Regions from separate parts of the Herbaspirillum sp. SJZ099 genome, predicted to be linked through region 1. Evidence: predicted binding sites of a transcription regulator. Region 1 holds the regulator's gene; each other region holds the start of a gene.
What was found. The regulator sigma-54, encoded in region 1, starts transcription at its own class of promoters, with help from an activator protein. The targets are predictions, from matches to a motif close to TGGCANGNAANCTGCTTT.
Positions count from the first base shown of each region.

Region 1 (7,654 bases):
AACGGCAAGCCGCTCTCGCGCGACGAGATCGAAGGCCGCCTCAACAACCTGCTGCATGAACTGCAGATCGAGAAGCTGCGCGACAGCCAGGCGCTCTCGCTGTCGGGCGGCGAACGGCGCCGCGTCGAAATCGCGCGCGCGCTGGCGACCGATCCGCGCTTCGTGCTGCTCGACGAGCCGTTCGCCGGCATCGACCCGATCGCCGTGATCGAGATCCAGCGCATCGTGCGCTTCCTCAAGGAGCGCGGCATCGGCGTGCTGATCACCGACCACAACGTGCGCGAGACGCTGGGCATCTGCGACCGCGCCTACATCATCAACCAGGGGACGGTGCTGGCCAGCGGCAGCCCGGACGACATCATCGCCAACGAATCGGTGCGGCGCGTCTACCTGGGCGAACATTTCCGCATGTGAGCGGCCCTGCGCCAAGCCACGCCGGCGCGACGCACAACATGCAACGCACGACAGCACAGCAGCACGTAACAAGCCGGCCACGCGGCGCCCGAAAGCCAGATGAAACAGTCCCTCCAGTTACGCACATCGCAGCACCTCGCATTGACGCCGCAATTGCAGCAGTCGATCAGGCTGCTGCAATTGTCTACTTTGGAACTGCATCAGGAACTGGAACAGATCCTGTCCGACAACCCGCTGCTCGAGCGGCTTGACGACGCGCTCGACAATTCGGTACGGCTGCTGGCCGACGGCGCCCTCTCCGCCTCGCCCTCCAGCGGTGTAGCCGACAACGCCAGCGAAAGCGGCGCCGAGGCGCCCGCGCCCGCAAGCGACGGCGAATCCAGCCTCGACTACCAGGACAACACGCCCGAAGGCAGCGTCAGCGGCGAATCCGAATGGAGCTTCGACGATGTCGCGCGCAACGGCAAATCATCCGACGATGAAGATGCGCGGCCGCAGCTGGAAGCGCACCAGACCACGCTGCGCGAACACCTGGTGGAACAGATCCGCGTCACCGCCCGCACGCTGCGCGACCGCGCGCTGCTGGAGCTGCTGGCCGATACGCTGGACGACAACGGCTACCTGGACGAGCCGCTGGAAGACATCCTGGCGCACCTGCCCGAAGAACTGGGAATCGATCTCGAAGAACTGTCGATCGCGCTCAAGCTGCTGCAAAGCCTTGACCCGGCCGGCGTCGGCGCGCGCAGCCCCAGCGAATGCCTGGCGTTGCAGATCCGCCGGCTGCCCGGCGTGCCTTTCGTCACGCGCAAGCTGGCGCTGAAGATCGTCGAGGATTACCTGCCGCTGTTCGCCCAGCGCGATTTCAACAAGATCAAGAAGGCGCTCGACTGCGACGACGAAGACCTGCGCGAAGCCCAGGTCGTCATCCGCCAATGCCGGCCGCACCCGGGCGCCGAATTCGCCCGCGACGCTTCCGACTATGTGGTGCCGGATGTGATTGTCAAACAAACAAAGAACGGCTGGCAGGTCACGCTCAATCATGACGTCATGCCCAAGCTGCGCGTGAACGCGATGTATGCGAGCGCGCTCAAGCAATCCAAAGGCGAGGTTTCGCTCACATCGCAGCTGCAAGAGGCGAAGTGGCTGATCAAGAATATGCGCCAGCGCTTCGATACAATTTTGCGAGTTGCCCAAGCTATTGTCGAACGTCAAAGAAACTTCTTTTCCCATGGGGCAGTTGCCATGCGCCCCCTTGTGCTGCGCGAAATTGCTGATACACTGGGTCTACACGAGAGCACTATCTCGCGTGTGACAACTCAGAAATACATGCTCACGCCGCATGGCATGTTCGAGTTGAAATACTTCTTCGGTAGCCATGTCGCGACCGAAACCGGAGGTGAAGCCTCCTCCACCGCGATACGGGCACTGATCAAACAACTGATAGGAGCCGAAAACCCGCAGACCCCATTATCCGATAGCAAGATTGCGGATATGCTGGCAGAACAAGGCATGGTGGTCGCGCGACGGACTGTCGCAAAATACCGCGAAGTGCTGAAGATTCCACCAGTCAATCTCCGCAAATCCCTCTGAGTTTTTCCTCAGTTTTTCTGTAGTACTTGCAGCCGTCGCTGTGTTCAGGCAAGCATCCATGCCCTCTGACACAAACGCTGTACTCTCTCCGGGTGTATTGGATGAGATGCACGAACCTCCAGTGACTTCACGATAGGAGTGTTGTATGAATCTGACCATTAGTGGACACCACCTCGAACTGACCCCCGCCATCCGGGAATACGTGCAAAGCAAGCTGGCACGGATCAAGCGTCATTTCGACAATGTGATCGACATCAGCGTCATCCTGAGCGTAGACAAACTGACAGAAAAAGAAAAAAGGCAAAAGGCGGAAATCAACGTCCATATCAAAGGGAAGGATTTGCATGCGGAAAGTATCGCCCACGATCTCTACGCGGCCATCGATGCATTGATCGACAAGCTCGATCGCCAGGTCATCAAGCACAAGGATCGGCTGCAAGACCATTATTCGATGGCCAAGAGGTTGCCGGAAGACACCGTTTCGGGCGCGGTGGCAAGCGCAAGTGCATAGCTGATAACGATCCGCCAACGACGGGGCCGCACCAGGCCCCCTCAAAGAGGAAAGGGCGCGAAAGCGCCCTTTTGCATTTCTCCCGACGCTCCGGTTTCCCGGCCGCCGGACCGCCATTGGGAATAGCCGCCAGGAAACATTGCAAACCATTCAAATAATTTACGTGGCCGCACACAACACCTTGCCCCGGCACGCCGTGTTTCAAACGCGGATGGCGGCTTTTTCATATAATGTCGGCAATCACCATTTTTTAAGGCATAGCCATGAGCGACGTTCAATCCTGGATCAAGGAAACCGTGACCCAAAACCCTGTCGTGCTGTTCATGAAAGGCACCGCGCAATTCCCGCAATGCGGCTTCTCCGGCAAGGCGATCCAATTGCTCAAGGCCAGCGGCGCCGAGAACATCGTCACCGTCAACGTGCTGGAAAGCCCCGACGTGCGCCAGGGCATCAAGGAATATTCGAACTGGCCGACCATTCCCCAACTGTACGTCAAGGGTGAATTCATCGGCGGCTCGGACATCATGAACGAAATGTATAGCTCGGGCGAACTGCAGACCCTGCTCAAGGGCTGATTGCTTCGCCGCGCCGCCTGGATTCCCTTGGTTCCCGCCGCATGCCGCGCCAGCGCCTGATCGTCGCCATCACCGGCGCGACGGGCGCGGTCTATGGCGTGCGCCTGCTGGAACACCTGCGCGGACACGCGCAGGTTGAAACGCACCTGCTGATCTCGGATGCCGGCGTACTCAATATCCACCAGGAGCTCGACCGCAGCCGCAAGGATGTCGAAGCGCTGGCCGACGTGGTCTACAACGTACGCGATGTCGGCGCGGCTATCGCCAGCGGCTCCTTTGCGTCGGCCGGCATGGTGGTGGCGCCGTGCTCGATGAAAACGCTGGCGTCGGTGGCCCATGGACTTTCCGACAACCTGATCACGCGCGCCACCGACGTGGTGCTGAAGGAACGCCGCCGCCTGGTGCTGATGGTGCGCGAAACGCCCTTCAACCTGGCCCACCTGCGCAACATGACGGCGGTGACCGAGATGGGCGGCGTGATCTTCCCGCCGCTGCCCGGCTTCTACCACCGGCCCTCCTCGATGGAACAGATGGTCGACCATACGCTGGGGCGCGTACTCGACCTGTTCGGCCTTGAACACCAGCTCACGCCGGAATGGCTAGGGATGAAACCGGCATCGGACTGAACCGGCAGCGCAACGCATGCCACAAACGAAACGCGCCGCAGGAAAACCTGCGGCGCGTTTTTCTTTGCAGCCGAACGGCGATCAGCCGCGGCCGATGTAAGGCATCTTGGTCGCCATCACCGTCATGAACTGCACGTTGGCGTCCAGCGGCAGGCTGTCCATGTAGAGGATGGCGCGGGCCACATGCTCGGCATCCATGGTCGGCTCAACCTTGGTCGACATGTCGGCCTGCAGCGTGCCCTTCTTCATCAGCGTGGTCATGTCGGTGGCGGCGTTGCCGATGTCGATCTGGCCGCAGGCGATGTCGTACTGGCGGCCGTCCAGCGAGGTGGCCTTGGTCAGGCCGGTGATGGCGTGCTTGGTCGCGGTGTAGGACGCCGAGAACGGGCGCGGCGCGTGCGCCGAGATCGAGCCGTTGTTGATGATGCGGCCGCCGCGCGGCGACTGCTCCTTCATGATGCGGAAGGCTTCCTGCGTACACAGGAACACGCCGGTCAGGTTGATGTCCACCGCCGACTTCCACTGCTCCACGCTCAGCTCTTCCAGCGACACCGGCGGCGCGAAGATGCCGGCGTTGTTGAACACCATGTCGAGACGGCCGAAACGTTCGCGGGTCTTGACGAACAGGTTCTTCACCGAAGCCGGGTCGGTGACGTCGGCGGCTACCACCAGTGCGTTGGCGCCATGCTCGCCGGCCAGCTTCACGGTCTCTTCCAGCGCATCCTGGCGGCGGCCGGCCAGGGCCACGCCATAGCCGTCGCGCAACAGCGCCAGGGTGATCTGCCGGCCAATGCCGGAGCCGGCGCCGGTTACCAGCGCAATTCGTTTCGGTGCTGCCATCGTGTCTACTCCTGTCTGATCTTGTGGGTGAATGTCGCTGCGCCAGCGCGGCCGTAAAAAAGCCGCCTGTTGCGCACAGGCGGCTTTCACTATAGCAAACGCGGCGCGCCGCTTCGATGAGAGATTTTCAATCCCCGCGCCGGCATTCATGCATGGCCGCTGCCGGCATGCGCTCACACCGAGGAAGACAGCGGCTTGCCGGTATCGATCCCCAGCGTCGATGCGGCAGCCTGCAATTTGGCGCGGTCGCCGCCGAATACTTCGGCCAGCGCGGTATAGGCAATCCAGCGCGCATCGATCTCGAAGAAATCGCGCAGGTTGACCCGCGTATCGCTGCGCCCGAAACCATCGGTGCCCAGCGTGACATACCTGCCCGGCACGAAGGCGCGGATGCTTTCAGGCAGCGTGCGGATGTAATCGCTCACCGCGATCACCGGCGCGTCGCTGCCTTGCAGTTGCTGCGTCACATACGCTTGCGCATCGCCGCCGGCCAGGCGCTGCTGACGCTGCGCGGCCACGCCGTCGCGCGCCAGCTCGGTGAAGCTGGTCACGCTCCACACCTCGGCGTCGATTTGCCAATGCTTTTCGAGCAGCGCGGCGGCAGCCACGGTTTCCTTCAGGATCGGGCCGGAACCCAGCAGGCGCGCCTGCGGCTTCGCCTTCCTGCCCAGGCAATACATGCCGCGCAGGATGCCTTGCTCGACCCCGGCCGGCATGCTCGGCTGCGCCTCGTTCTCGTTGGTCACGGTGACGTAGTAGAACACGTCGTCATTGCGTTCCAGCATGCGGCGCATGCCGTCGTCGACGATCACCGCCAGCTCATACGCATAGGCCGGATCGTAAGACACGCAGTTCGGGATCGACGCCGCCACCACATGGCTGCTGCCGTCCTGGTGCTGCAAGCCCTCGCCGCCCAGCGTGGTGCGCCCCGAGGTGGCGCCGATCAGGAAACCGCGCGCGCGCTGGTCGGCCGCGGCCCAGATCAGGTCGCCGATGCGCTGGAAGCCGAACATCGAGTAGTAGATGTAGAACGGCAGCATCGGCGTGCCGTGCACCGAGTAGGCGGTCGCCGCCGCCGTCCAGGATGAGATGGCGCCGGCCTCGGTAATGCCCTCCTCCAGGATCTGGCCGTCCTTGGCTTCGCGGTAGTAGAGGATGGAGCCGATGTCTTCCGGCTCGTACAACTGCCCCTGGGAAGAATAGATGCCGACCTGGCGGAACAGGTTGGCCATGCCGAAGGTGCGCGCCTCGTCGGCCACGATGGGCACGACGTACTGGCCGAATTCCTTGTCCTTGAGCAGGTTGCCGAGCTGGCGCACCAGCGCCATGGTCGACGACATTTCCTTGCCCTCGGCCTCCAGCGCGAACTTGCTGTGCGATGCCATCGGCGGCACTGAGCGCCTGGCATCGCCGGCCTGGCGGCGCGGCATGTAGCCTCCCAGCGCCGCGCGGCGCGCATGCAGGTGCTTCATCTCGGCGCTGTCGTCAGCCGGCTTGTAGAAGGCCAGCGAGCGGCATTGCTCATCCGACAGCGGCAGCTTGAAGCGGTCGCGGAATTGCAGCAGGCTTTCCTCATCCAGCTTCTTTTGCTGGTGGGTGGTCATCTTGCCTTCGCCGGCCGCCCCCATGCCGTAACCCTTCTTGGTCTGCGCCAGGATCACGGTCGGCTGGCCGCGATGGCTGGCGGCGGCCTGGTAGGCCGAGAAGATCTTCTTCATATCGTGGCCGCCGCGGCGCAGGCGGTTGATCTCCTCATCGGTCAGCGTGGCGCCGATCGCCTGGGTGCCGGGCGTCTGGCCGAAGAAGTGTTCGCGGTTGAAGGCGCCGTCGTTGGCGGCGAAGGTCTGCAGCTGGCCATCGACGGTGCGGTTGAGCGCATCGACCAGCTCGCCGTCCTTGTCGCGCGCGAACAGCGCATCCCAGTCCGAGCCCCACAGCAGCTTGATCACATTCCAGCCGGCGCCGGCGAACAAGGTCTCCAGCTCATCGACGATGTGGCCGTTGCCGCGTACCGGGCCGTCCAGGCGCTGCAGGTTGCAGTTGACCACGAAGATCAGGTTGTCCAGCTTCTCGCGCGAGGCCAGCGACAGCGCCGCCAGGGATTCCGGCTCATCCATCTCGCCGTCGCCGAACACGCCCCATACCTTGCGGTTCTGGTCCTGCAGCAGGCCGCGATGCTCCATGTAGCGCAGGAAGCGCGCCTGATAGATCGCGTTGATCGGGCCGATGCCCATCGAGCCGGTGGGGAACTGCCAGAAGTTGGGCATCAGCCAGGGATGCGGGTAGGACGACAGGCCCTGCTTGCCGGCGCGCTTGGCTTCTATTTCGCGGCGGTAGTAGCCGAGGTCCTCTTCGGACAGCGCGCCTTCCAGGAACGCGCGCGCATAGATGCCCGGCGCCGAATGCGGCTGGAAATACACGATGTCGCCGGCGAACCGGTCGTCGCGCGCGCGGAAGAAATGGTTGAAGCCGACTTCGAACAGGTCGGCCGCCGAGGCGAAGCTGGCGATGTGGCCGCCCAGTTCGCCATAGGAGCGGTTGGCGCGCACCACCATGGCCAGCGCGTTCCAGCGCATGATGCTGGCGATGCGCTCTTCGATGGCCTGCGCGTCGGAGCCGCCGGGGAACGGCGGTTCCTGTTCAGGACGGATGGTGTTCAGGTAAGGCGTATTGCGCGCATCGCGCCAGTTGATGCCGTGTTGCCGGGCGGCGGCCGACAGCCGGGAGAGCAGGAAGCGCGCCCGCTCCGGGCCGGCTTCGGCCAGCACGCTTTGCAGCGCCTCCAGCCACTCCTGGGTTTCCTGGGCGTCGATATCAATATCGCGGGCAATACCATTGGCTGACGACATCTCCACTTCCTGATCTCCTGTTGTTGCAATGCAGGCCGAATCGGGCCTTTGCTACGCAAATCTATGCAAAGAGCCAAAAAGCCGGTACAACACAGGCCGCGCCATTGGTCTCCTCACGCCGGACGCCTTTATTCGGCGTTTTTATTCATTGGTGGGCTTACGATACGCCTGATGCACCGGCATGAGTCACTTAAAATGGGAAGTTGTCATACAATATTCAGCACCACATGCTGAAAAATTGAAACTTAC
Region 1 is NZ_VIUO01000003.1:44,941-52,594, forward strand. It holds gene lptB (LPS export ABC transporter ATP-binding protein) at 1-414, shown strand, start outside; gene FB597_RS08035 (RNA polymerase factor sigma-54) at 514-2,004, shown strand; gene hpf (ribosome hibernation-promoting factor, HPF/YfiA family) at 2,150-2,515, shown strand; gene grxD (Grx4 family monothiol glutaredoxin) at 2,779-3,090, shown strand; gene FB597_RS08050 (UbiX family flavin prenyltransferase) at 3,132-3,716, shown strand; gene FB597_RS08055 (SDR family oxidoreductase) at 3,798-4,556, opposite strand; gene mdeB (alpha-ketoglutarate dehydrogenase) at 4,730-7,405, opposite strand.

Region 2 (7,654 bases), on a different contig from region 1:
CGCCCGTTGCGTGGTCGAGACCGGCACCGCGACTTACTACCGGGCGCTGGCGCGCGCTACCGATGAGCCGGTACTGAAACAACTGGCCGGGCTCATCGCCAACGATGAGGTGAACCATTACAAGCACTTCTACCAATACTTCCGGCGCTACCGCCGCCTGGAGAAGATCGGCCGTTCGCGCGTGCTCGGCACGCTCGGCCGGCGCACGCTGGAACTGAAGAACGAAGACGCCGACTGCGCCATCCGCCATGTGGTGAAAGCGCACCGCCCGGACCTGGCGGCCGACCCGGCGCGCCTGAAGGAGCTGGCATCGCGGATGAGCCGCACGGTGCGCATCAACCTCAAGCCGGAAACCACGATCAAGATGATCATGCGGCCGCTGGAGCTGCCCGTCATGGTGCAGAACATGATCGAGTTCCCGATCCGCCAGTTCATGCGGCACGTACTGCTGCGCTGAACCGCCTCACTCCCGCCTCGCCGGCATGACAATGGCCATGCCGGCCCGCCGCGCGCCCCAACTTCGCGCACGCGTCAGCGCCAGCTTGGTGAAAGCGCTGGCCGGATCCTGGCCTTGTCGACAAAACTTCCCATATTTGGTGCGTAAATTTACGCCCATTGGCAACATTGTTGCCCCTCCCTCGCCCTCCCCCGCCCCGCTTTGATGCATGCGGCCACCCGCGCCCCATCATTGGCACGCATTCTGCTAAAGCGACAAGGCAGTCAGAAAAACTCTTCCAACTCTATTCTCTGAGGGAGCAACCATGTCACGTCGTACCGTACTGAAAGCAACTGCACTTGGCGCATTCGCACTGGCCGCATCGTCCTGGCTTCCGTCCGCCTTCGCTGCGGACACCATCAAGGTCGGCATCCTGCATTCCCTCTCCGGCACCATGGCGATCTCGGAAACCTCGTTGAAGGACGTGGCGCTGATGACCATCGATGAAATCAACGCCGCCGGCGGCGTGATGGGCAAGAAGCTGGAACCGGTGGTGGTCGACCCGGCGTCCAACTGGCCGCTGTTCGCCGAAAAGGCGCGCCAGCTGATTTCGCAGGACAAGGTTTCGGTGGTGTTCGGCTGCTGGACCTCGGTGTCGCGCAAGTCGGTGCTGCCGGTGTTCAAGGAATTGAACAGCCTGCTGTTCTACCCGGTGCAGTATGAAGGCGAAGAGTTGGAGAAGAACGTGTTCTACACCGGCGCGGCGCCGAACCAGCAGGCGATCCCGGCCACCGAATACCTGATGTCGAAAGAAGGCGGCGGTGCCAAGCGCTTCGTGCTGCTGGGCACCGACTATGTCTACCCGCGCACCACCAACAAGATCCTGCGCGCCTTCCTGCACAGCAAGGGCGTGAAGGATTCCGACATCGACGAGGTCTACACCCCGTTCGGCCACTCCGATTACCAGACCATCGTCGCCAACATCAAGAAGTTCGCGGCCGGCGGCAAGACCGCGGTGATCTCGACCATCAACGGCGACTCCAACGTGCCGTTCTACAAGGAACTGGGCAACGCCGGCCTGAAGGCGACCGATGTGCCGGTGGTGGCGTTCTCGGTGGGTGAAGAGGAACTGCGCGGCGTCGACACCAAACCGCTGGTGGGCCACCTGGCGGCCTGGAACTACTTCGAATCGGTGAAGAACCCGGTCAATGCCGCCTTCATCAAGAAGTGGAAAGCCTATGCCAAGGCCAAGGGCCTGCCCAACGCCGACACCGTGGTGACCAACGACCCGATGGAAGCGACCTACGTCGGCATCTACATGTGGAAGCAGGCGGTGGAAAAGGCCAAGTCGACCGACACCGACAAGGTGATCGCGGCCATGGGCGGCCAGACCTTCAAGGCGCCGTCCGGCTACACGCTGGAAATGGACAAGACCAACCACCACCTGCACAAGCCGGTGATGATCGGCGAGATCAAGGCCGATGGCCAGTTCAACGTGGTCAACAAGACCAAGGGCACGATCCGGGCGCAACCGTGGAGCCCGTATATCCCGGGCAACGAAGGCAAGCAGAAGATGTAATTGCAGTCATGGCGCTGGGGTGCGCCTGCGATACGCGGCTACGCCGCTACCCAGTCCGAACGGGACCTGTTATACCCGCCGCCCGTTCGGACTGAGTAGCCGCAGCGCGGCGTATCGAAGGCGCGCCGCCAGTCCAGCGGTCACACCCACCACGACAAAACAGCCGCTTCCCGCTGTGCCTGCCGCCCGCCGTCCGGCATATCGCCCTACGTCCGGCAGCGCCGGGACCAGAACCAAAAATGAAAACAGCCTTCAAGCTCTTACGCGCGATGCTCGCGATGTGGCTCTGCGCACACGCGCTGGCCGCCGGCGCCGCCATCGCACCGGATCTGTTGAAACCCTTGGGAGGAGACGATCCCGATGCCCGCATCGAGGCGGTCAACAAGATTGCCGCACTCGCCAATGACGACGCGGCGAAGATCCTCAATGCCCTGAACAGCGACGCGCTGTACGCCACGCCGGCCGGCGAGGTGCTGATCGTCGACGATGCCGGCAACGCCTTCAACCCGGCCACCGGCCAGACCGGCCCGGCGCCGGACGATGCCGAAGGCATCACCGTCAACAACCGCCTGCGCGGCGCGGTCGAAGGCGCGATGTCGGGACTGAAATTGCTGTCCCAGGAGCGCAACATTCGCCTGGCGGCCGCTGCCGACCTGCTCAAGAATGCCGATCCGGCGCAGCTGCCGCTGATCGAAAAGGCGCTGGCCAAGGAAACCGATCCGCAGATCAAGGACGTGCTGCAGCAAGTGCAGGCCACCGCCAACCTGCATGCGCCCGATCCCGCCACCCGGCGCGCCGCGGTGAAAACCCTGGGCGACACCACCAACGCATCGCTCAAACCCGCGCTGCAACAGATGCTGGCCAAAAATCCCGACGGCAGCTACCTCGAACCCGACGAAGGCGTGCGGATCGAAGCCGTGCGCACGCTGGCGGCGCTGGAGCGCCACCTGTCGATCGTCGATTTCGCCGGCAAGCTGTTCTACGGCATCTCCCTGGGCAGCGTGCTGCTGCTGGCGGCGCTGGGCCTGGCCATCACCTTCGGCCTGATGGGCATCATCAACATGGCGCACGGCGAGCTGCTGATGATCGGCGCCTACACCACCTATGTGTGCCAGCTGGTGTTCCGCAAATACTTCCCCGGCGCCATCGACGCTTATCTCGTGGTGGCATTGCCGGCGGCATTCATCGTCGCCGGCGCGGTCGGCATCGCGCTGGAGCGCCTGGTGATCCGCTGGCTCTATGGCCGTCCGCTGGAAACCCTGCTGTGCACCTGGGGCATCAGCCTGATGCTGATGCAGGGCGTGCGCTCCATCTTCGGCGCGCAGAACGTCGAGGTCGCCAACCCGAGCTGGATGTCGGGCGGCGTCACCGTGCTGGGGTCGCTGGTGCTGTCCTACAACCGCATCGTGATCGTGTTCTTCGCGCTGTTCGTGGTATTCGCGGTGTGGCTGATCCTCAACAAGACGCGCCTGGGCCTGTTCGTGCGCGCGGTCACGCAGAACCGCCGCATGGCCGACTGCGTGGGCGTATCCACCGGCAAGATCGACATGATGACCTTCGGCCTGGGCTGCGGCATCGCCGGCCTGGGCGGCGTGGCGCTGTCGCAGCTGGGCAACGTCGGCCCCGACCTCGGCCAGGGCTATATCGTCGACTCCTTCATGGTGGTGGTGCTGGGCGGCGTCGGCCAGCTGGCCGGCACCGTGATCGCGGCATTCGGCCTCGGTGAAGTCAACAAGTTCCTGGAACCGGTGGCCGGCGCGGTATTGGCCAAGATCGCCATCCTGGTATTCATCATCGTCTTCATCCAGAAGCGTCCGCAGGGACTCTTCGCACTCAAGGGAAGGAGCGTGGAATGAACGCCATGATCATGCGACCCTCTTTATTTTCCAGGCCCGCCTGGACCGGCATCGTGGTCTGCACCGTGATCCTGGCGCTGCTGCCGCTGTGCAACCTGGCCTTCCCCGAGGGCAGCGCGCTGCATGTGTCGGGCTACACCATCGCCCTGGTCGGCAAGTTCATGTGCTATGCCATGGCGGCGCTGGCGCTGGACCTGGTGTGGGGCTATACCGGCATCCTGTCGCTGGGCCATGGCGTGTTCTTCGCGCTGGGCGGCTATGCGCACGGCATGTACCTGATGCGCGCCATCGGCCGCGACGGCGTGTACCAGAGCGACCTGCCGGACTTCATGGTGTTCCTCAACTGGAAGGCCTATCCGTGGTACTGGTGGATGACCGAGCACTTCTGGTTCGCCATGCTGCTGGTGGTGCTGGTGCCTGGCCTGCTGGCGTTCGTGTTCGGCTATTTCGCCTTCCGTTCGCGCATCAAGGGCGTGTACTTCTCGATCATCACGCAAGCGATGACCTTCGCCTTCATGCTGCTGTTCTTCCGCAACGACACCGGCTTCGGCGGCAACAACGGCTTCACCGACTTCAAGCGCATCCTCGGCTTCACCATCACCGCGCCGGGCACCAAGGCAGCCATCTACCTGGTGACGCTGGCGCTGCTGTTCGGCGCGCTGTTCCTGTGCCGCCTGATCGTCACTTCCAAGCTGGGCCGGGTGCTGCAGGGCGTGCGCGACTCCGAGTCGCGCCTGATGTTCATCGGCTACAACCCGCTGTGGTTCAAGCTGTTCGTGTGGACACTGTCGGCCGTGATCTGCGGCATCGCCGGCGCCCTCTACGTGCCGCAGGTGGGCATCATCAACCCCTCGGAAATGTCGCCGGCCAACTCGATCGAGATGGTGATCTGGGCCGCGGTGGGCGGACGCGGCACGCTCCTGGGCCCGATCATCGGCGCGTTCACCGTCAATGGCCTCAAGAGCTGGTTCACCGCGGCTTTCCCCGACCTGTGGCTGTATGCGCTGGGCCTGATCTTCATCCTGGTCACGCTGTTCCTGCCGCAGGGCATCGTCGGCCTGATCCAGAAACTGAAAAAGCGCGACGCGCCGCCCTCGCCAGCCGGCGAAGGCGAGGCCGCGACCAAGGAGGCAGCATGAGCGCAATCGAACCGGGCAAGGCGCCCAGCGCCCCGGCTGGCATCGGCGGCCTGGGCGGCAATGTCGACACGCCGCACGCCGACCACGGCACGTCCTACGAACGCATCAAACCCGAAGGCGTGGACACCATCCACGGCGCCATCCTCTACCTGGAAAACATTTCGGTCGTGTTCGACGGCTTCCGCGCCATCAACAACCTCAACCTCGACATCTCGGTGGGCGAACTGCGCTGCATCATCGGTCCCAACGGCGCCGGCAAGACCACCATGATGGACGTGATCACCGGCAAGACGCGGCCGACCGCCGGCACCGCCTTCTTCGGCCAGAGCATCGACCTGACGCGGATGACCGAGTACGAGATCGCGCACGCCGGCATCGGCCGCAAGTTCCAGCGTCCTACCGTGTTCGAGCAGCACACGGTGTTCGAAAACCTGGAGCTGGCGATGAAGATGGACAAGCGCGTCAAGACCACGCTGTTCGCGCGCCTGTCGTCGGAACAGATCGGCAAGATCGAGGAGATCCTCAAACTGATCCGCTTGAACGGCCAGGAAAACCGCCTGGCCGGCCTGCTCTCGCACGGCCAGAAGCAATGGCTGGAAATCGGCATGCTGCTGATGCAGGAACCGCAATTGCTGCTGCTGGACGAACCGGTGGCCGGCATGTCCGACGCCGAGACCGTGCGCACCGCCGAACTGTTGAACGAGCTGCGCGGCAAGCATTCGATCATGGTGGTGGAGCACGACATGGGTTTCGTCGAGGAGATCGCGCAGGGCGGCAAGGTCACGGTGCTGCACGAGGGTTCGGTGCTGGCCGAAGGCAACATGCAGCAGGTGCAGTCCAACGAACGCGTGATCGAAGTCTATCTGGGGCGTTAACACTATGCTGCAAGTCAACCAACTGAACCAGTACTACGGCGCCGCGCACACGCTGCGCGGGGTGTCGCTCAACGTCGAAAAGGGCAAGTGCCTGTCGCTGCTGGGGCGCAACGGCGTGGGCAAGACCACGCTGCTCAAATGCCTGATGGGCGTGCTGCCGGTGGCCAGGGGCAACGTCACGTTCGACAGCCACGACATCACCAAACTCAAGCCGCACCAGCGCGCCAAGCTCGGCATCGCCTACGTGCCGCAGGGCCGCGAGATCTTCGCGCGCCTGACGGTGGAAGAGAACATGCTCATGGGCATGGCCACCAAGTCCGGCCGCAAGGCCTCGATGATCAAGGGCGAGGTCTACGAGCTGTTCCCGGTGCTGAAGGAAATGCTGCACCGGCGCGGCGGCGACCTCTCCGGCGGCCAGCAGCAGCAACTGGCGATCGCCCGCGCCTTGCTGGCCGAGCCCAAGCTGATCATCCTGGATGAACCGACCGAAGGCATCCAGCCTTCGATCATCAAGGATATCGGCCGCGTCATCAGCCTGTTGCGCCAGCGCGGCGATATCGGCATTTTGCTGTGCGAACAATATTTCGATTTCGCGCGCGAGCTGGCCGACACCTTTGCCGTGATGTCGCGCGGCGAAGTGGTGGCGGCCGGCACGCAAGACCAGATGGATGACGAGAACGTCAAGAAACACCTGGCGGTGTAACGCCGGCGGCCCCGCCGCTGCGCATGCCGCTTCGGCAAGGCATGCGTTTTTACGGCAGGTCTGCTATAACAACGCATCTTCATGCCGTGCGCGCAGGGAGCGTTCAACTTCCCGGCGCACGGCCTTGCCGCCTGTTCCGAACTCCAGCATTGTCGCCCCTCATTGTTGTCTTTGTATGAAACGCATTCCCGGCCAAGCCGACGCCGCCAGCACGTCCCCGCCCCTTCCCGTCGCCACGACAGGAGGGAGCGCTGCGCATGCTGAGCAAAAACACGCGCCGGACCACGCCCGCCTGCTGCTGGGCTTCACCGATGACGCCGGCACCACGCGCCTGACGCGGCGCCAGCACTTCGGCCCGCTGCGCGTGCAAAAACCGCTGTACCCCGAAACGCCCGCGGTGTGCCACGCCATCATCGTGCATCCGCCCGGCGGCATCGTCGGCGGCGACCAGCTGGCGATCGCGGCCGAGCTTGGCGACGGCGCCCATGCGCTGCTGACCACGCCGGGCGCCGGCAAGTGGTACCGCGCCAATGGCGGCGTCTCGCGCCAGGCGGTATCGCTGCGGGCCGGCGCCGGTGCGACGCTGGAATGGCTGCCGCAGGAAACCATCTTCTTCGATGCCGCCGACGTGCGCATGGAGCACGAGGTCGAACTGGCCGCGGATGCCGCCTATATCGGCGCCGAGATCCTGTGCTTCGGCCGCACCGCCTCCGGCGAGCGCTTCAACAGCGGCAGCGTCGGCCAGCGCACCGCCATCCGCCGCGGCGGCAAGCTGGTATGGTTCGAACAGGGCAAGCTGCAAGCCGAAGCCGGCGCCATGCACGGCCCGTTGGCGCTGGATGGCCAGACCGTGTGCGCCACCCTGGTCGCGGTGGGCGACGGCATGGACAATGCCCTGCTGGGCGCCTTGCGCGAGACCATCGGCGCGCTGGCGCTGGAAGGCCGCAGCGGCGCCACGCTGATGAAGCAGGTGCTGGTGGCGCGTTACATGGGGCAATCCAGCCAGGTGGCGCGGCAATGGCTGCACGCGGCGTGGCATGTGCTGCGCCCGCCGCTCATGCGGCGC
Region 2 is NZ_VIUO01000002.1:14,100-21,753, reverse strand. It holds gene FB597_RS05135 (ferritin-like domain-containing protein) at 1-457, shown strand, start outside; gene urtA (urea ABC transporter substrate-binding protein) at 762-2,015, shown strand; gene urtB (urea ABC transporter permease subunit UrtB) at 2,255-3,871, shown strand; gene urtC (urea ABC transporter permease subunit UrtC) at 3,868-5,010, shown strand; gene urtD (urea ABC transporter ATP-binding protein UrtD) at 5,007-5,885, shown strand; gene urtE (urea ABC transporter ATP-binding subunit UrtE) at 5,890-6,588, shown strand; gene FB597_RS05105 (urease accessory protein UreD) at 6,764-7,654, shown strand, end outside.
Region 2: urtA (urea ABC transporter substrate-binding protein) is a predicted target of sigma-54. The motif match lies at 690-707, and genes of this name have one in related genera.

Region 3 (7,654 bases), on a different contig from region 1:
GATACCCATCTGGCCATGCTGTACCTGTCCGGCCTGTTGGGCGCGGCCTTGCTGGCCTGGGGGCTGGGCTGGGCGCGCACCTATATCCTGGCGCTGGTGTCCGAGCGCATCGGCGCCGACCTGCGCACCACCACCTACGAGCACCTGCTGCGCCTGTCGCAGGAGTATTTCGGCGGCAAGCGCACCGGCGACCTGATGGCGCGCATCGGTTCCGAGACCGACCGCATCTGCGTGTTCCTGTCGCTGCACCTGCTTGATTTCGCCATCGATGTGCTGATGATCATCATGACGGCGGCCATCCTGATCTCGATCAATCCGTGGCTGGCGCTGGTGACCTTGCTGCCGCTGCCGTTCATCGCCTGGATGATCCACGTGGTGCGCGATCGCCTGCGCCACGGTTTCGAAAAGATCGACCGCATCTGGTCGGAGGTGACCAATGTGCTGGCCGACACCATTCCCGGCATCCGGGTGGTCAAGGCCTTTGCGCAGGAAAAGCGCGAAGTGGCGCGTTTCCGCGAGGCCAACCGCCACAACCTGGTGGTCAACGACCGCGTCAACAAGATCTGGTCGCTGTTTACCCCGACCGTGACCTTCCTGACCGAAGTCGGCTTGCTGGTGGTGTGGGTGTTCGGCATCTGGCAGGTGTCGAACAACCAGATCACGGTGGGCGTGCTGACCGCCTTCCTGGCTTATATCAGCCGCTTCTATACCCGGCTGGATTCGATGAGCCGCATCGTGTCGGTAACGCAGAAGGCGGCTGCCGGCGCCAAGCGCATCTTCGATATCCTTGACCATGTTTCCAGCGTGCCGGAGCCGGCCAACCCGGTCCACCTGGAGAACGTGAAGGGCGCCATCGAGGTGCGCAACATCGGTTTCCGCTACGGCAACCGCGCGGTGATCCGCAACATGAGCCTGTCCATCGCCCCGGGCGAGATGATCGGCCTGGTCGGCCACAGCGGCTCGGGCAAGTCGACCATGGTCAACCTGATCTGCCGTTTCTACGATGTGTCGGAAGGCGCGATCCGCATCGACGGCGTCGACATCCGCTCGCTGCCGATCTCGGAATATCGCCGCAACATCGGCTTGGTGCTGCAGGAGCCGTTCCTGTTCTTCGGCACCATCGCCGAGAACATCGCCTACGGCAAGCCGGACGCCACGCGCGAAGAGATCGTGGCCGCCGCCCGCGCGGCGCATGCGCATGAATTCATCCTGCGCCTGCCGCAGGGCTACGACTCGCTGGTGGGCGAACGCGGCCAGGCTTTGTCGGGTGGCGAGCGCCAGCGCATCTCGATCGCGCGCGCGCTGCTGATCGACCCGCGCATCCTGATCCTGGATGAGGCGACCTCGTCGGTCGACACCACCACCGAGAAGGAAATCCAGAAAGCGCTGGACAACCTGGTACAGGGCCGCACCACGATCGCCATCGCCCACCGCCTGTCGACGCTGCGCAAGGCGGACCGCCTGGTGGTGCTGGACCGCGGCCAGGTGGTGGAAGTCGGCAATCATGAGGAATTGATGGCGCGCGAAGGCCATTATTACAAGCTGTACCAGGCGCAGGCGCGCAATCCCGAGGGTGAAGCGGAAGTCTCGGTGAGCCAGGCAGAGGGAGGAGAATGAGCATGACCGCGATCCCAACCGCAATTGAGGCGCCGCCGGCATCGATCGCCTTGCGCCGCAACAGCTTCGGCCGGCTGGTTTTCATCGGCGCCGACGGCATTGAGAGCGAGAATGTGATCCCGGTGCGGGCGTTCCCGATCGGGGCGCCGGACTATGGCATTTCCATCGTCAGCAGCGATGGCCACGAGCTGGCCTGGATCGAGCGGCTGGAACAGGTCGGCGCGGAAGTGCGCGCCCTGATCGAAGAGGAATTGGCCAGCCGCGAGTTCATGCCGGAGATCTTGCGCATCGTCGGCGTTTCCACCTACGCCACCCCCAGCGACTGGACGGTGGAGACCAGTCGCGGCGTCACGACGTTTACCTTGAAGGGCGAGGAAGACATCCGGCGCCTGCCGCAGTCGGCCTTGCTGATTGCCGACAGCCACAGCATCCAGTTCCTGGTGCGCGACCTGAAGGCGCTGGACAAGCACAGCCGCAAGATCCTGGATCGCTTCCTCTGATCCGGGCGCCAGCGGTCGGGGGTTGAGGGGGCTGGGTCAGAACTGCTCGTCCGGCCGCAAATAGCGCCATTGCCCGGTGGGCAGCTCGCCTAGCTTGACGCCGCCGATGCGCACGCGCTTCAGGCCGATCACCTTCAGCCCGACCATGTCGCACATGCGGCGGATCTGGCGCTTCTTGCCTTCGCGCAGGACAAAGCGCAACTGGTCTTCGTTCTGCCATTCCACCTTGGCCGGCTTGAGCGGCTTGCCATCCATGATCAGGCCGTGGTTCAGCCGTTTGAGGTCATGCTCGGGCAGCTTGCCGGGGCGCATGTACTTCACGCGCACCAAGTATTCCTTGTCGACCGCGGAATCCTCGCCGATCAGGTGTTTGGCAATGCGTCCATCCTGGGTCAGCACCAGCAGGCCCACCGAATCGATATCCAGGCGTCCGGCCGGCACCAGGCTGCGCAATTGCTTCGGATGGAACTGCATCTCGGCCGTGTCTTCCTGCCAGCGCGATTCGGCATTGACCAGCACTACCGCCGGCTTGTAGCCGTCCTCGGCCTGGCCGCTGACATAGCCCATGGGTTTGTTGATCAGGATGGTCACGCGCTGGGACTGCTCGGCGCTGGCCTGGCGCTCCACGGTGACTTTCTGGTGCGGCAGCACCTTGCTGCCGAGCACCGATACCACCACGCCGTCCACGCGCACCCAGCCTTTTTCTATCCATTCGTCGGCTTCGCGGCGCGAGCACAGGCCGAGTTCGGACATGCGTTTGGAGAGGCGGACGGGTTCGGTCATGAGGGGGCCTTGCAAATGCGTAAAGAGATGCCGGCGGGCGGCGAGGGTGAGATTGTACGGCTTTGGCGGCCGGCGCGCCAAGGCTGGGCGCCGGCCGATGATCGTGGGGCGGGTCAGATGCGCAGGGTCTTGAGCAGTTCGGTTTCCAGCATGATCTGGTTGCGCGGCTGGTTCAGCCCCGGGCCGTCGATCAGGAACACGTCTTCTACCCGTTCGCCCAGGGTCATCACCTTGGCGGTGTGCAGGTTGATCTTGTACTTGGCCAGCACGTTGGAGATCGAGTACAGCAGCCCGGCCCGGTCGTTGGCCGAGACCGACAGCAGGTAGTATTGCCCGCGCTCGTCGGGGCGCAGGTCGACCGCCGGGTTGATCGGGAAGGTGCGCGACAGCCGCGACAGGCGCGCCTTCGACGGCGCCGGCAGCGGCGCGTCCGACTTCAGCAGTTCACTCAGTTCATGCTCGATCAGGTTGATGATGTCGCGATAGTTCTTGGCGAATACCGGCGCATTGATCAGGAAGGCGTCCAGCGCGTAGTTGCTCTGGGTGGTGTGGATCTTGGCGTCGAAGATGCTGAAGTTCTTCTGGTCGAAATAGCTGCAGATGCGGGCGAACAGGTCGGGGCGGTCGGGCGTGTAGACGGCGACCTGCACGCCTTCGCCGATGGGCGCCAGGCGGCAGCGCACCAGCGGCACGTCGGTGTCGATCTTGTCGTAGAAGCAGCGGGTCTGCCAGGCGATGTCGGAGGCGTCATGGCGCAGGAAATAGGCCACATCCAACTGTTGCCAGAACTTCTCGTGGGCGTCGGCCGGCAGGCCGTACAGGCGCAGCGTCTTGATGGCTTCCTGCTGGGTATTCTTCAGTTCGCGGTCGGCCGAGGGCGCTTCGCCGCCCAGCACGCGCAGCGTCATGCGGTACAGGTCTTCCAGCAGCTTGCCTTTCCAGGCGTTCCATACCTTGGGGCTGGTGCCGCGGATGTCGGCCACGGTCAGCAGGTAGAGCGCGGTCAGGTGGCGCTCGTCCTTGACCAACTGGGCGAATTGCGAAATCACGTCGGGGTCCGACAGGTCCTGTTTCTGCGCCACCTGCGACATGGTCAGGTGCTGCTCGACCAGGAACACGATCAGTTCGGTGTTTTCCTCGGAAATGCCGTGCTGCTCGCAGAACTGGCGGGCGTCGGCCATGCCCAGCTTGGAGTGGTCGCCGCCGCGGCCCTTGGCGATGTCATGGAACAGCGCCGCCACGTACAGCACCCAGGGTTGGGCGAAGTTGGCGATCAGCTGGCTGCAGAAGGGGTATTCGTGGGCGTGTTCGCTCATGGTGAAGCGGCGCACGTTGCGCACCACCATCAGGATGTGCTGGTCCACCGTGTAGACGTGGAACAGGTCGTGCTGCATCTGGCCGATGATGTGGCGGAAGTTGGGCAAGTAACGTCCCAGCACGCTGGTGGCGTTCATGCGGCGCAGCGCGTGCATGATGCCGCGCTTGCCCTGGATGATCTGCATGAAAAGCCGGTGGTTTTCCGGGTTGCTGCGAAAGGCGTTGTCGATCTTGAAGCGGGCGTGCCACAGCGCGCGCAGGGTGCGCGCCGACATGTCCTTGAGTTCCGGATGCTCGGCCAGCACCAGGAATACTTCCAGCATGGCCGAGGGGGTTTCTTCGAACACGTCCGCATGCGCGATGTCGAGGAAGCCGTTGACCTCGTTGAAGCGGTCGTTGATGCGCTTGGGCACGACCTGCTGCGGGAACAGGTGGGCCTCGATGTTTTGCAGCAGGATGGTGTTGAGCTGGGTTACCGCCTTGGCGGCCCAGTAGTAGCGCTGCATCAGGTATTCGCTGGCGCGGCGGGTGTCGGTGGTCTTGAAGCCGAAGCTTTCGGCAATCGGCGTCTGGATGTCGAACACCAGGCGGTCTTCGCGTCGGTTGGTATAGATGTGCAGTCGGATGCGGATGTCCTTGAAGGCGCGCTCCTTCTGGCGCAGCTGGCGCGCTTCGGTGGCCGTCAGCATGCCGTGCTCGGCCAGCTTGGCCCAGGAGTCGCCCAGTCCGGCCGCCTTGGCCACCCACAGGATCACCTGCAGGTCGCGCAGGCCGCCGGGGCTTTCCTTGCAGTTGGGCTCCAGGCTGTAGGGGGTATCTTCGTACTTGACGTGGCGCTGGCGCATTTCCAGCGTCTTGGCCTGAAAAAATGCCAGCGGATCGAGCGCGGCCTGGTAGCGCTCCTGCAGTTGCCTGAACAGCTTGCGGCTGCCGGTGACCAGGCGCGCTTCCAGCAGGCTGGTCTGCACCGTGATGTCGGCGGCCGACTCGTTCATGCATTCATCGATGGTGCGGATGCTATGGCCGATTTCCAGGCCGATATCCCAGAACAGTTGCACCAGCGATTCCAGTTTCTCCTTTTCCGCGCCTTCAGCCGTCCTGGAGAGCAGGATCAGCACGTCCACATCCGAATGCGGGAACAGTTCGCCGCGGCCGTAGCCGCCGACCGCCACCAGGGCGGCGTCGGCAGGCATTCCCAGTTCGGTCCAGGCCTGCGTGAGCGCTTCGTCGACATTGCGGCGCAACTGGCTCAGCAGTTGTTCCGTCTTGTGATTGGACTGGAAGGCATCGATCGCTTGCTGGCGTGCGGCCTTGAGCTGTTTTTTGAGCGTGACGGCGAGTGTCGGCATCGGCTTGGTGTTGTGGTTGGCGGAGGGGGGGCCGCTTGCTGGCGGCCTGTTGGCCGCATCCCCGTGCGGCCCGCTTTCCTTAGCAGGTTTCATGCCGAATACCTCGCAGGCGCGCGAAATGCCGCGGTTGATCCTGAAACGCTGCGGCGAAAATGACGATGGCCAGTCGGTCGCTCATCGTCATTTCCGCCAGCGGGGGGCAGGTTGGGAATGGGTTCAGGCGGGCGCCGTTGCCAGGTTCTGGATGAAGGCGGGCGGCGCCGGCATGCCGGGCGAAACCGTCAGCACTTCAAAACCGGTCTCGGTGACCAGCACCGTATGTTCCCATTGCGCCGACAGGCTGCGATCCTTGGTCTTGATGGTCCAGCCGTCGCCCATTTCGCGGATTTCGCGGCGGCCGGCGTTGATCATCGGTTCGACGGTGAAAATCATGCCGGCCTGCAATTTTTCCAGGGTGCCGGGGCGGCCGTAGTGCAGCACTTGCGGCTCTTCGTGGAATACCTTGCCGATGCCGTGGCCGCAGAATTCGCGCACCACGCTGTAGCCGGCTTTTTCGGCATGCTGCTGGATGACGTGGCCGATGTCGCCCAGGTGCGCGCCCGGCTTGATCTTGGAAATGCCCAGCCACATGCATTCATAGGTGATGTCGGTCAGGCGGCGCGCCAGGATGGACGGTTCGCCCAGGTAGAACATGCGGCTGGTGTCGCCGTGGTAGCCGTTCTTGATGACCGTGATGTCGATATTGAGTACGTCGCCGTTCTTCATCACCTTGTCGCCCGGGATGCCGTGGCAGATCACGTCGTTCAGCGAGGTGCAGATGGCCTTGGGGTAGGGCGTATAACCGGGCGGGCAATAGTTGAGCGGGGCCGGGATGGTGCCTTGCACATTTGTCATGTATTCGTGGCAAAGGCGGTCGATCTCGCCGGTGGTCACGCCGGGTTTCACGAAGGGGGCGATGTAGTCCAGCACTTCGGCGGCCAGGCGGCCGGCCACGCGCATGCCTTCGATGTCTTCAGCGGTCTTGATGGTGATGTTGCCCATGTCGTATCGTAATTCGCAGGAAAATCGTCAAACAGGAATTATAGTCGAGAGGCTGCCGGCGCGCCGGGAGGCTGGTATGCCATGTTGAAGTGATGCTTGAATAAAATGGCGTAGTTAAGTACAATCTCGGGCTAACCTGAAATCAGGTTGGAGGGCAATGTGGTTGGCGCAAGCCGCATGTTGTCTTAATGAAATGTATTTTTGAAACGCGAATCCGTTCGCCAAAGGGTGTCTGGCTGCATGAGCCGGATGACCGAGCGGATTCCAGACCTAACCCTGGAGAAATTCATGTCCGTTACCATGCGCGAAATGCTGGAAGCCGGTGTCCACTTCGGCCACCAAACCCGCTTCTGGAACCCCAAGATGGCCCCGTTCATTTTCGGTCATCGCAACAAGATTCACATCGTCAACCTGGAAAAGACCCTGGGCATGTACCAGGAGGCGCAGAAGTACGTGCGTCAACTGTCGGCCAATCGCGGCACCATCCTGTTTGTCGGCACCAAGCGCCAGGCGCGCGAAATCCTGGCCGCCGAAGCGCAACGCGCCGGCGTGCCTTACGTCGACCAGCGCTGGTTGGGCGGCATGCTGACCAACTTCAAGACCATCAAGACCTCGATCAAGCGCCTGAAGGACATGGAAGCCGCCATCGAAGACGGTTCGGTCGAGAAGCTGTCGAAGAAGGAAGCGCTGCTGTTCAGCCGCGAAAAGGAAAAGCTGGAGAAGTCCATTGGCGGCATCAAGGATATGGGCGGCATCCCTGACGCGATCTTCGTGATCGACGTTGGTTATCACAAGGGCGCCATCACCGAAGCCGCCAAGCTGGGCATCCCGGTCATCGGCGTGGTCGATACCAACCACTCGCCCGAAGGCGTGACCTACGTCATCCCGGGCAACGACGACTCCGCCAAGGCGATCGCGCTGTACGCCCGCGGCGTGGCTGACGCCGTGCTGGAAGGCCGTGCCAATGCCGTCAACGAAGTGGTCGAAGCCGTCAAGGGCGACGAGTTCGTCGAGGTCAGCGAACAGGCGTAATTCCGCTTTCGCTGG
Region 3 is NZ_VIUO01000006.1:33,762-41,415, reverse strand. It holds gene FB597_RS13965 (ABC transporter ATP-binding protein) at 1-1,617, shown strand, start outside; gene FB597_RS13960 (DUF1854 domain-containing protein) at 1,620-2,117, shown strand; gene FB597_RS13955 (pseudouridine synthase) at 2,154-2,900, opposite strand; gene FB597_RS13950 ([protein-PII] uridylyltransferase) at 3,014-5,566, opposite strand; gene map (type I methionyl aminopeptidase) at 5,783-6,607, opposite strand; gene rpsB (30S ribosomal protein S2) at 6,896-7,639, shown strand.
Region 3: FB597_RS13950 ([protein-PII] uridylyltransferase) is a predicted target of sigma-54. The motif match lies at 5,646-5,663, and genes of this name have one in related genera.

Region 4 (7,654 bases), 170 kb from region 1:
CCAAGAGCCTGTTGCAACAGGACGGCAGCAATGCCGCCGACATCGCCGTCACTTGCGGCTTCACGTCGGTGCAATACATGCACGCCGTCTTCAAGCGCGAACTGGGCTGCACGCCCAGGGAATACCAGGAACGCTTGGCCGGCGGCGGCGAGACGCCCAGGCAAGCGCCCCAGCGGTCGGGGAAAAAGCTTTCGGCGGCCGCATCGATACTGGCGCCGCCATCGGACGGCAGCGGCAACTGACAGGCATCAAGGACAAACGGGCGAATGAACATACCGATGGATCCGCAATTCAATCCATTGCCAAATTTTTAGACGATGACGCATTTCACAATTTCCAGCACATCTGCTGAACACGGTATCAACCTGTACACCTTGCGCAATGCCTATGGCATGCGCGTCATCATCAGCGACCGCGGTGCGGCGCTGGTTTCCTGGTGGGCGCCGGACCGTTACGGCCGCGAAGCCGACGTGTTGCTCGGCTACAAGGACGTCGACGGCTACATCGCCAATCCGGATTACTTCGGCAGCATCATCGGCCGCTGGGGCAACCGCATCGCCGACGGCCGCTTCACGATGGATGGCGTCGCCTACCAGGTCCACCGCAATAACGGCGACAACCACTTGCATGGCGGCGAGGGCGGGTTCCATCTCATGCCGTGGCAAGTGCAGCCCGATCCGGAAGGCTTGCGGATGACGCTGGTATCGCCGCACGGCGCGGCCGGTTTCCCGGGCAATGTCCTGGCCTCGGTGCTGTACCGGCTGGATAACGAGGGCCGGTTGCGCATCGACTACACCGCCACGACCGATGCGCCTACGCCGCTCAACCTGACCTCGCACGGCTACTTCAACCTGAACGGCGGCGCCGACAACATCTGCGACCACATCCTGTCCATCGACGCCGATACCTATCTGCAGGTCGACCGCAAGCTCATCCCTGAACGGGAAGCGGAGGTGGCCGGCAGCGCCTTCGACTTTCGCCAGCCGGCGCCGATCGGCCCCCGCTTGTCATGGCCCGACGAGCAACTGGGGATTGCCGGCGGCTTCGACCATTGCTACTGCCTGCGCCGGGAAGAGCCGGAAGCCGGCGATCCGGGAGGACGCAGCCAGGCATTGCGCGAGGTGGCGACGGTCTACGATCCGGGATCCGGGCGGCAATTGACCGTATCGACGACGGAAATCGGCCTGCAGTTCTACAGCGGCAATTTCCTGGCAAACATCCCGGGGCGGGGCGCGCAGCCCTATGTCCCGCATGACGGCTTTTGCCTGGAGGCGCAGGCTTATCCCAACCAGATCAACGGCCCGCAGCGCGAAGCCGTGATCCTGCGTCCCGGGCAGGTGTACCGCCAAACGACGGTGTATCGCCTGAGCGTGCGGGAATGACTCGCGTTCTGGAGGCTTGCTTTGATGTTAGTGCAGATCACTCGCGCTGGAAGCTGATATCCGCCATTCCTGGAGCATCAACTGGGGAGTTAATGCTTTCGGGCCAGTAAATACTCGGCCAGCGCCTCGAAGGCGGGAATGGTAACCGGGTCATTGGCGGCGTTGCTCGCAACTGGATGTGAGGCATAGCGGACGATCACCATTTCGGCTTTCGGATCGATGTAAATCCGTTGGCCATGAACGCCGCGCGCGCTGTATGCGCCATGCGCATTGTGCGATACCCACCACATGTCGCGGTAACTCCATCCGGGGAGCTGCGCATAACCTGCCTTGGCAAAATCGGCCTTGTCGCCGCCGCGTCGAATGTCGGCCACCGCTGCTTCCGGCAGTATCTGCTGCCCATTGAAGCGGCCGTTATGGCGGAGCATTTCGCCAAAACGCGCGAGATCGCGTAGTCCGGTATTCAGGCCGCCGCCAGCGAAAGGCGTTCCGATGGAGTCGACCGTCATATAGGCATCCTGCTCCGCTCCGATGCGCCTCCAGATCCGTTCGGACAGCAGGTCTGCGACATTCTTCCCGGTCACGCGCGCGATGACCCAACCCAAGACATCGGTATTGACGGTCTTGTAGGAAAATTTTTCCCCGTGGCTTCCTTCGGGCCGAACCGTCTGGAGAAATTCGTAGTAACTGCGAGGCCCGGTGTAGCCGGCTGGCTTGGGCAACGGATTGCCGGCCTGCGCGTGCGCCCACACCTGTGCCTTCGGATCGGCGTAGTCCTCGCTGTATTGGAGGCCGGTGGTCATGTCCAGGATCTGGCGCAGGGTTGCATTGCCGAATGCGGATGCGGCCAGTTCAGGCACGTAGTCGGCCACCCGTTTGCCGGCATCGAGTTTTCCTTCCGCCACCAGGGTTGCCCCTAAGGTGCCGACCAGCGATTTGGTCACGGACATGGCGGCGTGCTGTCCATCTTCGGCAAGCGCGCCAAAATAACGCTCATAGACAATGCGGCCACGGTGCAGGACCACGATCCCGTCGGTGTAGGTGGCGCCTAGCGATTCTTTCCATGTCATCGATGTGGCCGAACCGACTGGCGTAAAGCGCAACCGATCGATGTCCGGGCGTATTGCGCGCGGCAGCATCGTCGGGGCGCCCAGGCCGCGCGAGACATTCACGGTTGGCATCAGTTGCCGGAAGTGCGCCACGCTCCATCGCAATGCAGGAAACCGGAAATAGCTCCCGTCTTCAAAGCGCAGTATCTTTTTATCGGGCGGCGGCGCGCCAACCATCCATTCCAACTGGACGGGGTCGCTGTCTGCGGCATCAGGAAACGTATGAATGGCCGGGGCTTGAGCATGCGCGCTGTGCAGTGAGCATGCCAACGCCAGCGAGATGATCGCGGCGCATCGGGCCTGCGACATAAAACCAAGACAGGTCGCCATTGGGGAATTCCTTTCCTTGAAGGCCGGGTGGCATGATCGCAGCCAATCTTATCCGGATGAACGATAAGGATAAAGGGAATCGGATAAAAACCGTTCAACCGGCCTTTTTATCCCGCAAGTGTCCTATTGCATGTCGCATGTCGATACCGAAGACGTATCCCCGGCAGAGGCGTTGCCGTCATTTTCAGCGGTCCGAAAAATTCAGATCAGGTCACTTCCTCTCGTCAGAAAAGTGTCAACCTAGTTCAGGACGGGACACCTGATGCCGCCCCAACTTTCTCGCCGCGATCTTTACCGCACGCTGACTCCATCCAGGAACAGGTCGGTCAAATGCGCGACACGCGAATTCGTCGTACTACCTTGTTCGATGCTGAGGGAAATCGCGGTCACTATGCAGACGAGATCCTCAACGGAGACGTCCGGGCGAATGGCTCCCGCCTTTTGTGCGCGCTGGAGAAGGCGTCGCACCTCCTCGCCGCTAGCGTGGCAACCCGGCGTGCCGCTATTGAGGACGGTACCCAGCGCCGCAGCCAGCCCCCGATAGTGGGTTGCGTGCGCCACCAGATCCTTGACAAAAGCGCGTACGGAAGCATCCGGATCCAGCTTGTCGTCGCGCCCTCGGCTGGCCTCGGTCAGCGCCATGAGCCGCTCATCGTTCGTCGCTGCAAGCAGCGCCTCTCTTGTGGGAAAGCGGCGATACAGGGTGCCGATCCCGACTTTGGCTCGCTTGGCGATGTCGTCTAGCGAGGCGTCGGCCCCGCGTTCCAGAAACACTTCTTCGGCTGCCGCGAGGATGCGCTCGCGGTTGCGGGCTGCATCGGCCCTTAGCGATGGTTCTTCTGTCAGGGGGAATTTGTGCGCCATATTCAAATATGCTTGCAAAAGTGAATGATATCTCCACATAATAAGTGGAGCAATTCTCCACTTATGAAAGGGGTACATATGACAAAGCGATTCGAAGACAAGGTTGTGGCGGTCACCGGTGGCAGCGAAGGCATCGGGCTGGCCACGGCCAAGCTATTTGCTGCAGAGGGTGCGCGGGTTTATGTGACCGGCCGCAGGCCTGACAAACTTGACCAGGCAGTCCGGGAGATCGGAAATGGCGCCGTCGGCGTATCGGGCGACGCTGCCAATCTGGGCGATCTGGACCGCCTTTACGCTCGCATCCACGACGACCACGGAAGACTCGATGTGCTATTCGCCAACGCCGGGATCGCCTCAACCGAGGCAAAGCCATTGGGCCTGATCGAAGAGGAAGACTTCGATTGGATCTTTAACCTGAATGTGCGCGGATTGCTGTTCACCGTGCAAAAAGCGCTGCCCTTGATGTCGCCAGGAGGTGCAATCGTCCTGAATGGCTCTGTGGCTGGCGTCAAGGGCTTTCCGGGACAGTCGCTTTATAACGCGAGCAAGGCGGCCGTGCGCTCGTTTGCGCGCAGCTGGACTGCAGATCTGAAGGATCGGCGCATCCGAGTGAATGTGGTAGCGCCTGGAGGAACCGAGACCCGCCTGATGCGTGATTACCTTGAGGCGCGTCCTGGGATGGAAGACGCGCTGAAGCAAATGCTACCTTTGGGGCGCCTGGGGGAACCGGATGAGGTTGGGCGTGCCGTGCTGTTCCTGGCATCGGCCGAGAGCAATTACATCGCGGGTATCGAGTTGTTCGTGGATGGCGGCTCTGTCGCAGTCTGAGACACTGCACGGCAAGTATTTCATATCAGCCGTTACTTGGGATGGTTGCTGACCGGGAATGCGCGGCAGTCTGCTTCTGGCCGATGGCCGGCATTCGCGACAATTGCACCCGAATATCGCAAAGGCCACCTTAAGAGGGTGTAATGCCGCTCAGTTAAGGCTAACTCTCGCTCAATCATCAGAACCCGTTCGGGCTGAGTAGGCCCGCCAGGGCCGTATCGAAGCCAGTGTGCCAGCGTTAGCAGTCTTGCCTGCCCTTCGATACGCTGCTGCGCAGCTACTCAGGGCGAACGGAATCTGGACTCCACAAGCAAAAATGCCGTTCAGCGCTTAACTGAGCGGCATTACACCTTAAGAGGTGGTCTTTGCATTGGCAGTCATCTTGTTGCGACCGTATTTTTTTTATTGATCAACGTCACCAACTGGTCTCGCGCTCCGCCGTCGACGAGATCTTGTGGATGGCCAGGTCGGCGCCTTCGAATTCCTGTTCGGGGTCGAGGCGGATGCCGATGGCGGCCTTGAGCAGGCCGTAGACGATCCAGCCGCCGATGACCGCGATGGCAATGCCCAGCATGCTGCCCAGCAGTTGCGACATGAAGGCCACGCCGCCGCGTCCGCCCAGCGCCTGCTGGCCGAAGATGCCGGCGGCCAGTCCGCCCCACAGGCCGCACAGGCCGTGCAGCGGCCATACGCCCAGCACGTCGTCGATCTTCCATTTGTTCTGGGTGCGGGTAAACATCCACACGAAAATGGCGCCGGCGATGCCGCCGGTGGCCAGGGCGCCGATCGGATGCATCAGGTCCGAGCCGGCGCACACGGCGACCAGCCCCGCCAGCGGGCCGTTGTAGGCGAAGCCGGGGTCGTTCTTGCCCATCAGCAGCGCCACCAGGGTGCCGCCGGCCATGGCCATGAGCGAATTCATGGCGACCAGGCCGTTCATCTTGTCCAGCGTCTGCGCGCTCATCACGTTGAAGCCGAACCAGCCCACCGTCAGGATCCAGGCGCCCAGCGCCAGGAACGGGATGTTCGATGGCGGGTGCGCGGCGACCGCGCCTTCCTTGCTGTAGCGTCCGCGCCGCGCGCCCAGCAGCAGCACCGCCGGCAGCGCGATCCAGCCGCCTACGGCATGCACGACGATGGAGCCGGCGAAATCATGGAAGCCGGCGCCGAAGGTCGCGGCCAGCCAGTCTTGCAGGCCCAGGTGCCCGTTCCAGGCGATGCCTTCGAAGAACGGGTAGACCAGCCCGACCAGCACGGCGGTGGCGATCAGTTGCGGATTGAATTTGGAGCGCTCGGCGATGCCGCCCGAGATGATGGCCGGGATGGCGGCGGCGAAGGTCAGCAGGAAGAAGAACTTGACCAGTTCGAAGCCGCTCCGTTGCGCCAGCGTTTCGGCGCCGGCGAAAAAGGAGACGCCATAGGCGACGTAGTAGCCGATGAAGAAGTAGACGATGGTCGAGACCGCGAAGTCGGCCAGGATCTTGACCAGCGCATTGACCTGGTTTTTCTTGCGCACGGTGCCCAGTTCGAGGAAAGCGAAGCCGGCATGCATGGCCAGGATCATGATGGCGCCGAGCAGGATGAACAGCGCGTCTGCGCCGTTTTTGTGATCTTCCACCTGAAAACTCCCAAAGATTGTGCAATAAACGAATTGAAGCCTCGTTTTAAAGCAAATTTCATTCCATTTTGGTGATTTTTCTTTAAGTGGCTGATCTGGAAGGGATTTTTTATTCTGTTTCTTTTGGATGGTTCTCTTTTTGCACGATGTTTGTGCGAAACCGGCCTGCTGGCGATGTGGGGAGCCATGTTTTGGTGCGAATCGGAAAAACAGGGAACCGGGAAAAGAAAAACCATGAAAAATCGGGCATGGCGGCATGGTTTCATCGGACGGTCATACGCGATTGCTAGATTGCAACGCTTCAAGCCACCTGCCACGAGGAGTTGCCATGCCAGACCATCAAGATCCAGCCGACCAGCAACGTCGCCGCTTCCTGCGCGATAGCGCCCGCCTGGGCGCCGGCGCGGTGCTGGGAACCGCCGCCATGCCGGCGCGCGCCCAGGGGCCCGCCATCGTCACCGCCGAGCGCCTGCGTCCGCAGATGCCGGGCGGCGTGATGAGCGGCGACGTCACGCGCGATTCGGCCATCGTCTGGAGCCGTACCGACCGTCCCGCGCGCATGCTGGTGGAGTATTCCGCCAATGCGGATTTCACCGGGGCCACGCGCATCGCCGGTCCGCTGGCGACGGTGCATAACGACTACACCGCGCGCCTGGACTTGCGCGGCCTGCCGGCGGGCCAGCGCCTGCACTACCGTGTACGCTTCCAGGACCTGGCGCATGAATCGGCGCTGAGCGAGCCGGTCACCGGCAGCCTGATGGTGCCGGGCGGCGTGCACGGTGGCCGGGCCGACGACATCACGTTCGCCTTCTCCGGCGACGAGGCCGGGCAGGGCTGGGGCATCAACGAGGCCTGGGGCGGTTACCGCGTGTATGAGAGCATGCGCCGCTTCCGTCCGGATTTCTTCATCCACTCGGGCGACCAGATCTATGCCGACGGCCCGATCCAGGCCGAGGTGAAGCTGGACGACGGCAGCCTGTGGCGCAATGTCGTCACCGAAGCCAAGTCGAAGGTGGCGCAGACGCTGGACGACTACCGCGGCAACTTCGCCTACAACATGCTGGACGCCAGCAAGCGCCGCTTCTGCGCCGAGGTGCCGTTCCTGGTCCAGTGGGACGACCACGAGGTGCGCAACAACTGGTATCCGGGCCAGGTGATGGGCGAGGCGGAGAAGCGTTACAGCGAGCGCAACCTGGATGTGCTGGCGGCGCGGGCGCGCCAGGCGATGTTCGAGCACAATCCGTTCCGCATCGACGCTGCAGATCCCTTCCGCATCTATCGTTCCTTCCATTACGGCCCGCTGCTGGAGGTGTTCATGCTGGATGAACGCAGCTACCGCGGCGTCAATTCGCCCAACCGCCAGAAGGGCGGGCGCGATGCCGATTTCCTCGGGCCGCAGCAGATGCGCTGGATCAAGCAGGCGTTGTTGCGTTCGCGCTCGACCTGGAAGGTGATCGCCAGCGACATGCCGCTTTCCATCGTGGTGCCCGACCTCAATCCCGACGTGCCGCAAGGCACCTATG
Region 4 is NZ_VIUO01000003.1:209,975-217,628, reverse strand. It holds gene FB597_RS08850 (DNA-binding transcriptional regulator) at 1-242, shown strand, start outside; gene FB597_RS08845 (aldose epimerase family protein) at 318-1,382, shown strand; gene FB597_RS08840 (serine hydrolase) at 1,472-2,668, opposite strand; gene FB597_RS08835 (TetR/AcrR family transcriptional regulator) at 3,113-3,685, opposite strand; gene FB597_RS08830 (SDR family NAD(P)-dependent oxidoreductase) at 3,764-4,513, shown strand; gene FB597_RS08825 (ammonium transporter) at 4,929-6,131, opposite strand; gene FB597_RS08820 (alkaline phosphatase) at 6,460-7,654, shown strand, end outside.
Region 4: FB597_RS08825 (ammonium transporter) is a predicted target of sigma-54. The motif match lies at 6,180-6,197, and genes of this name have one in related genera.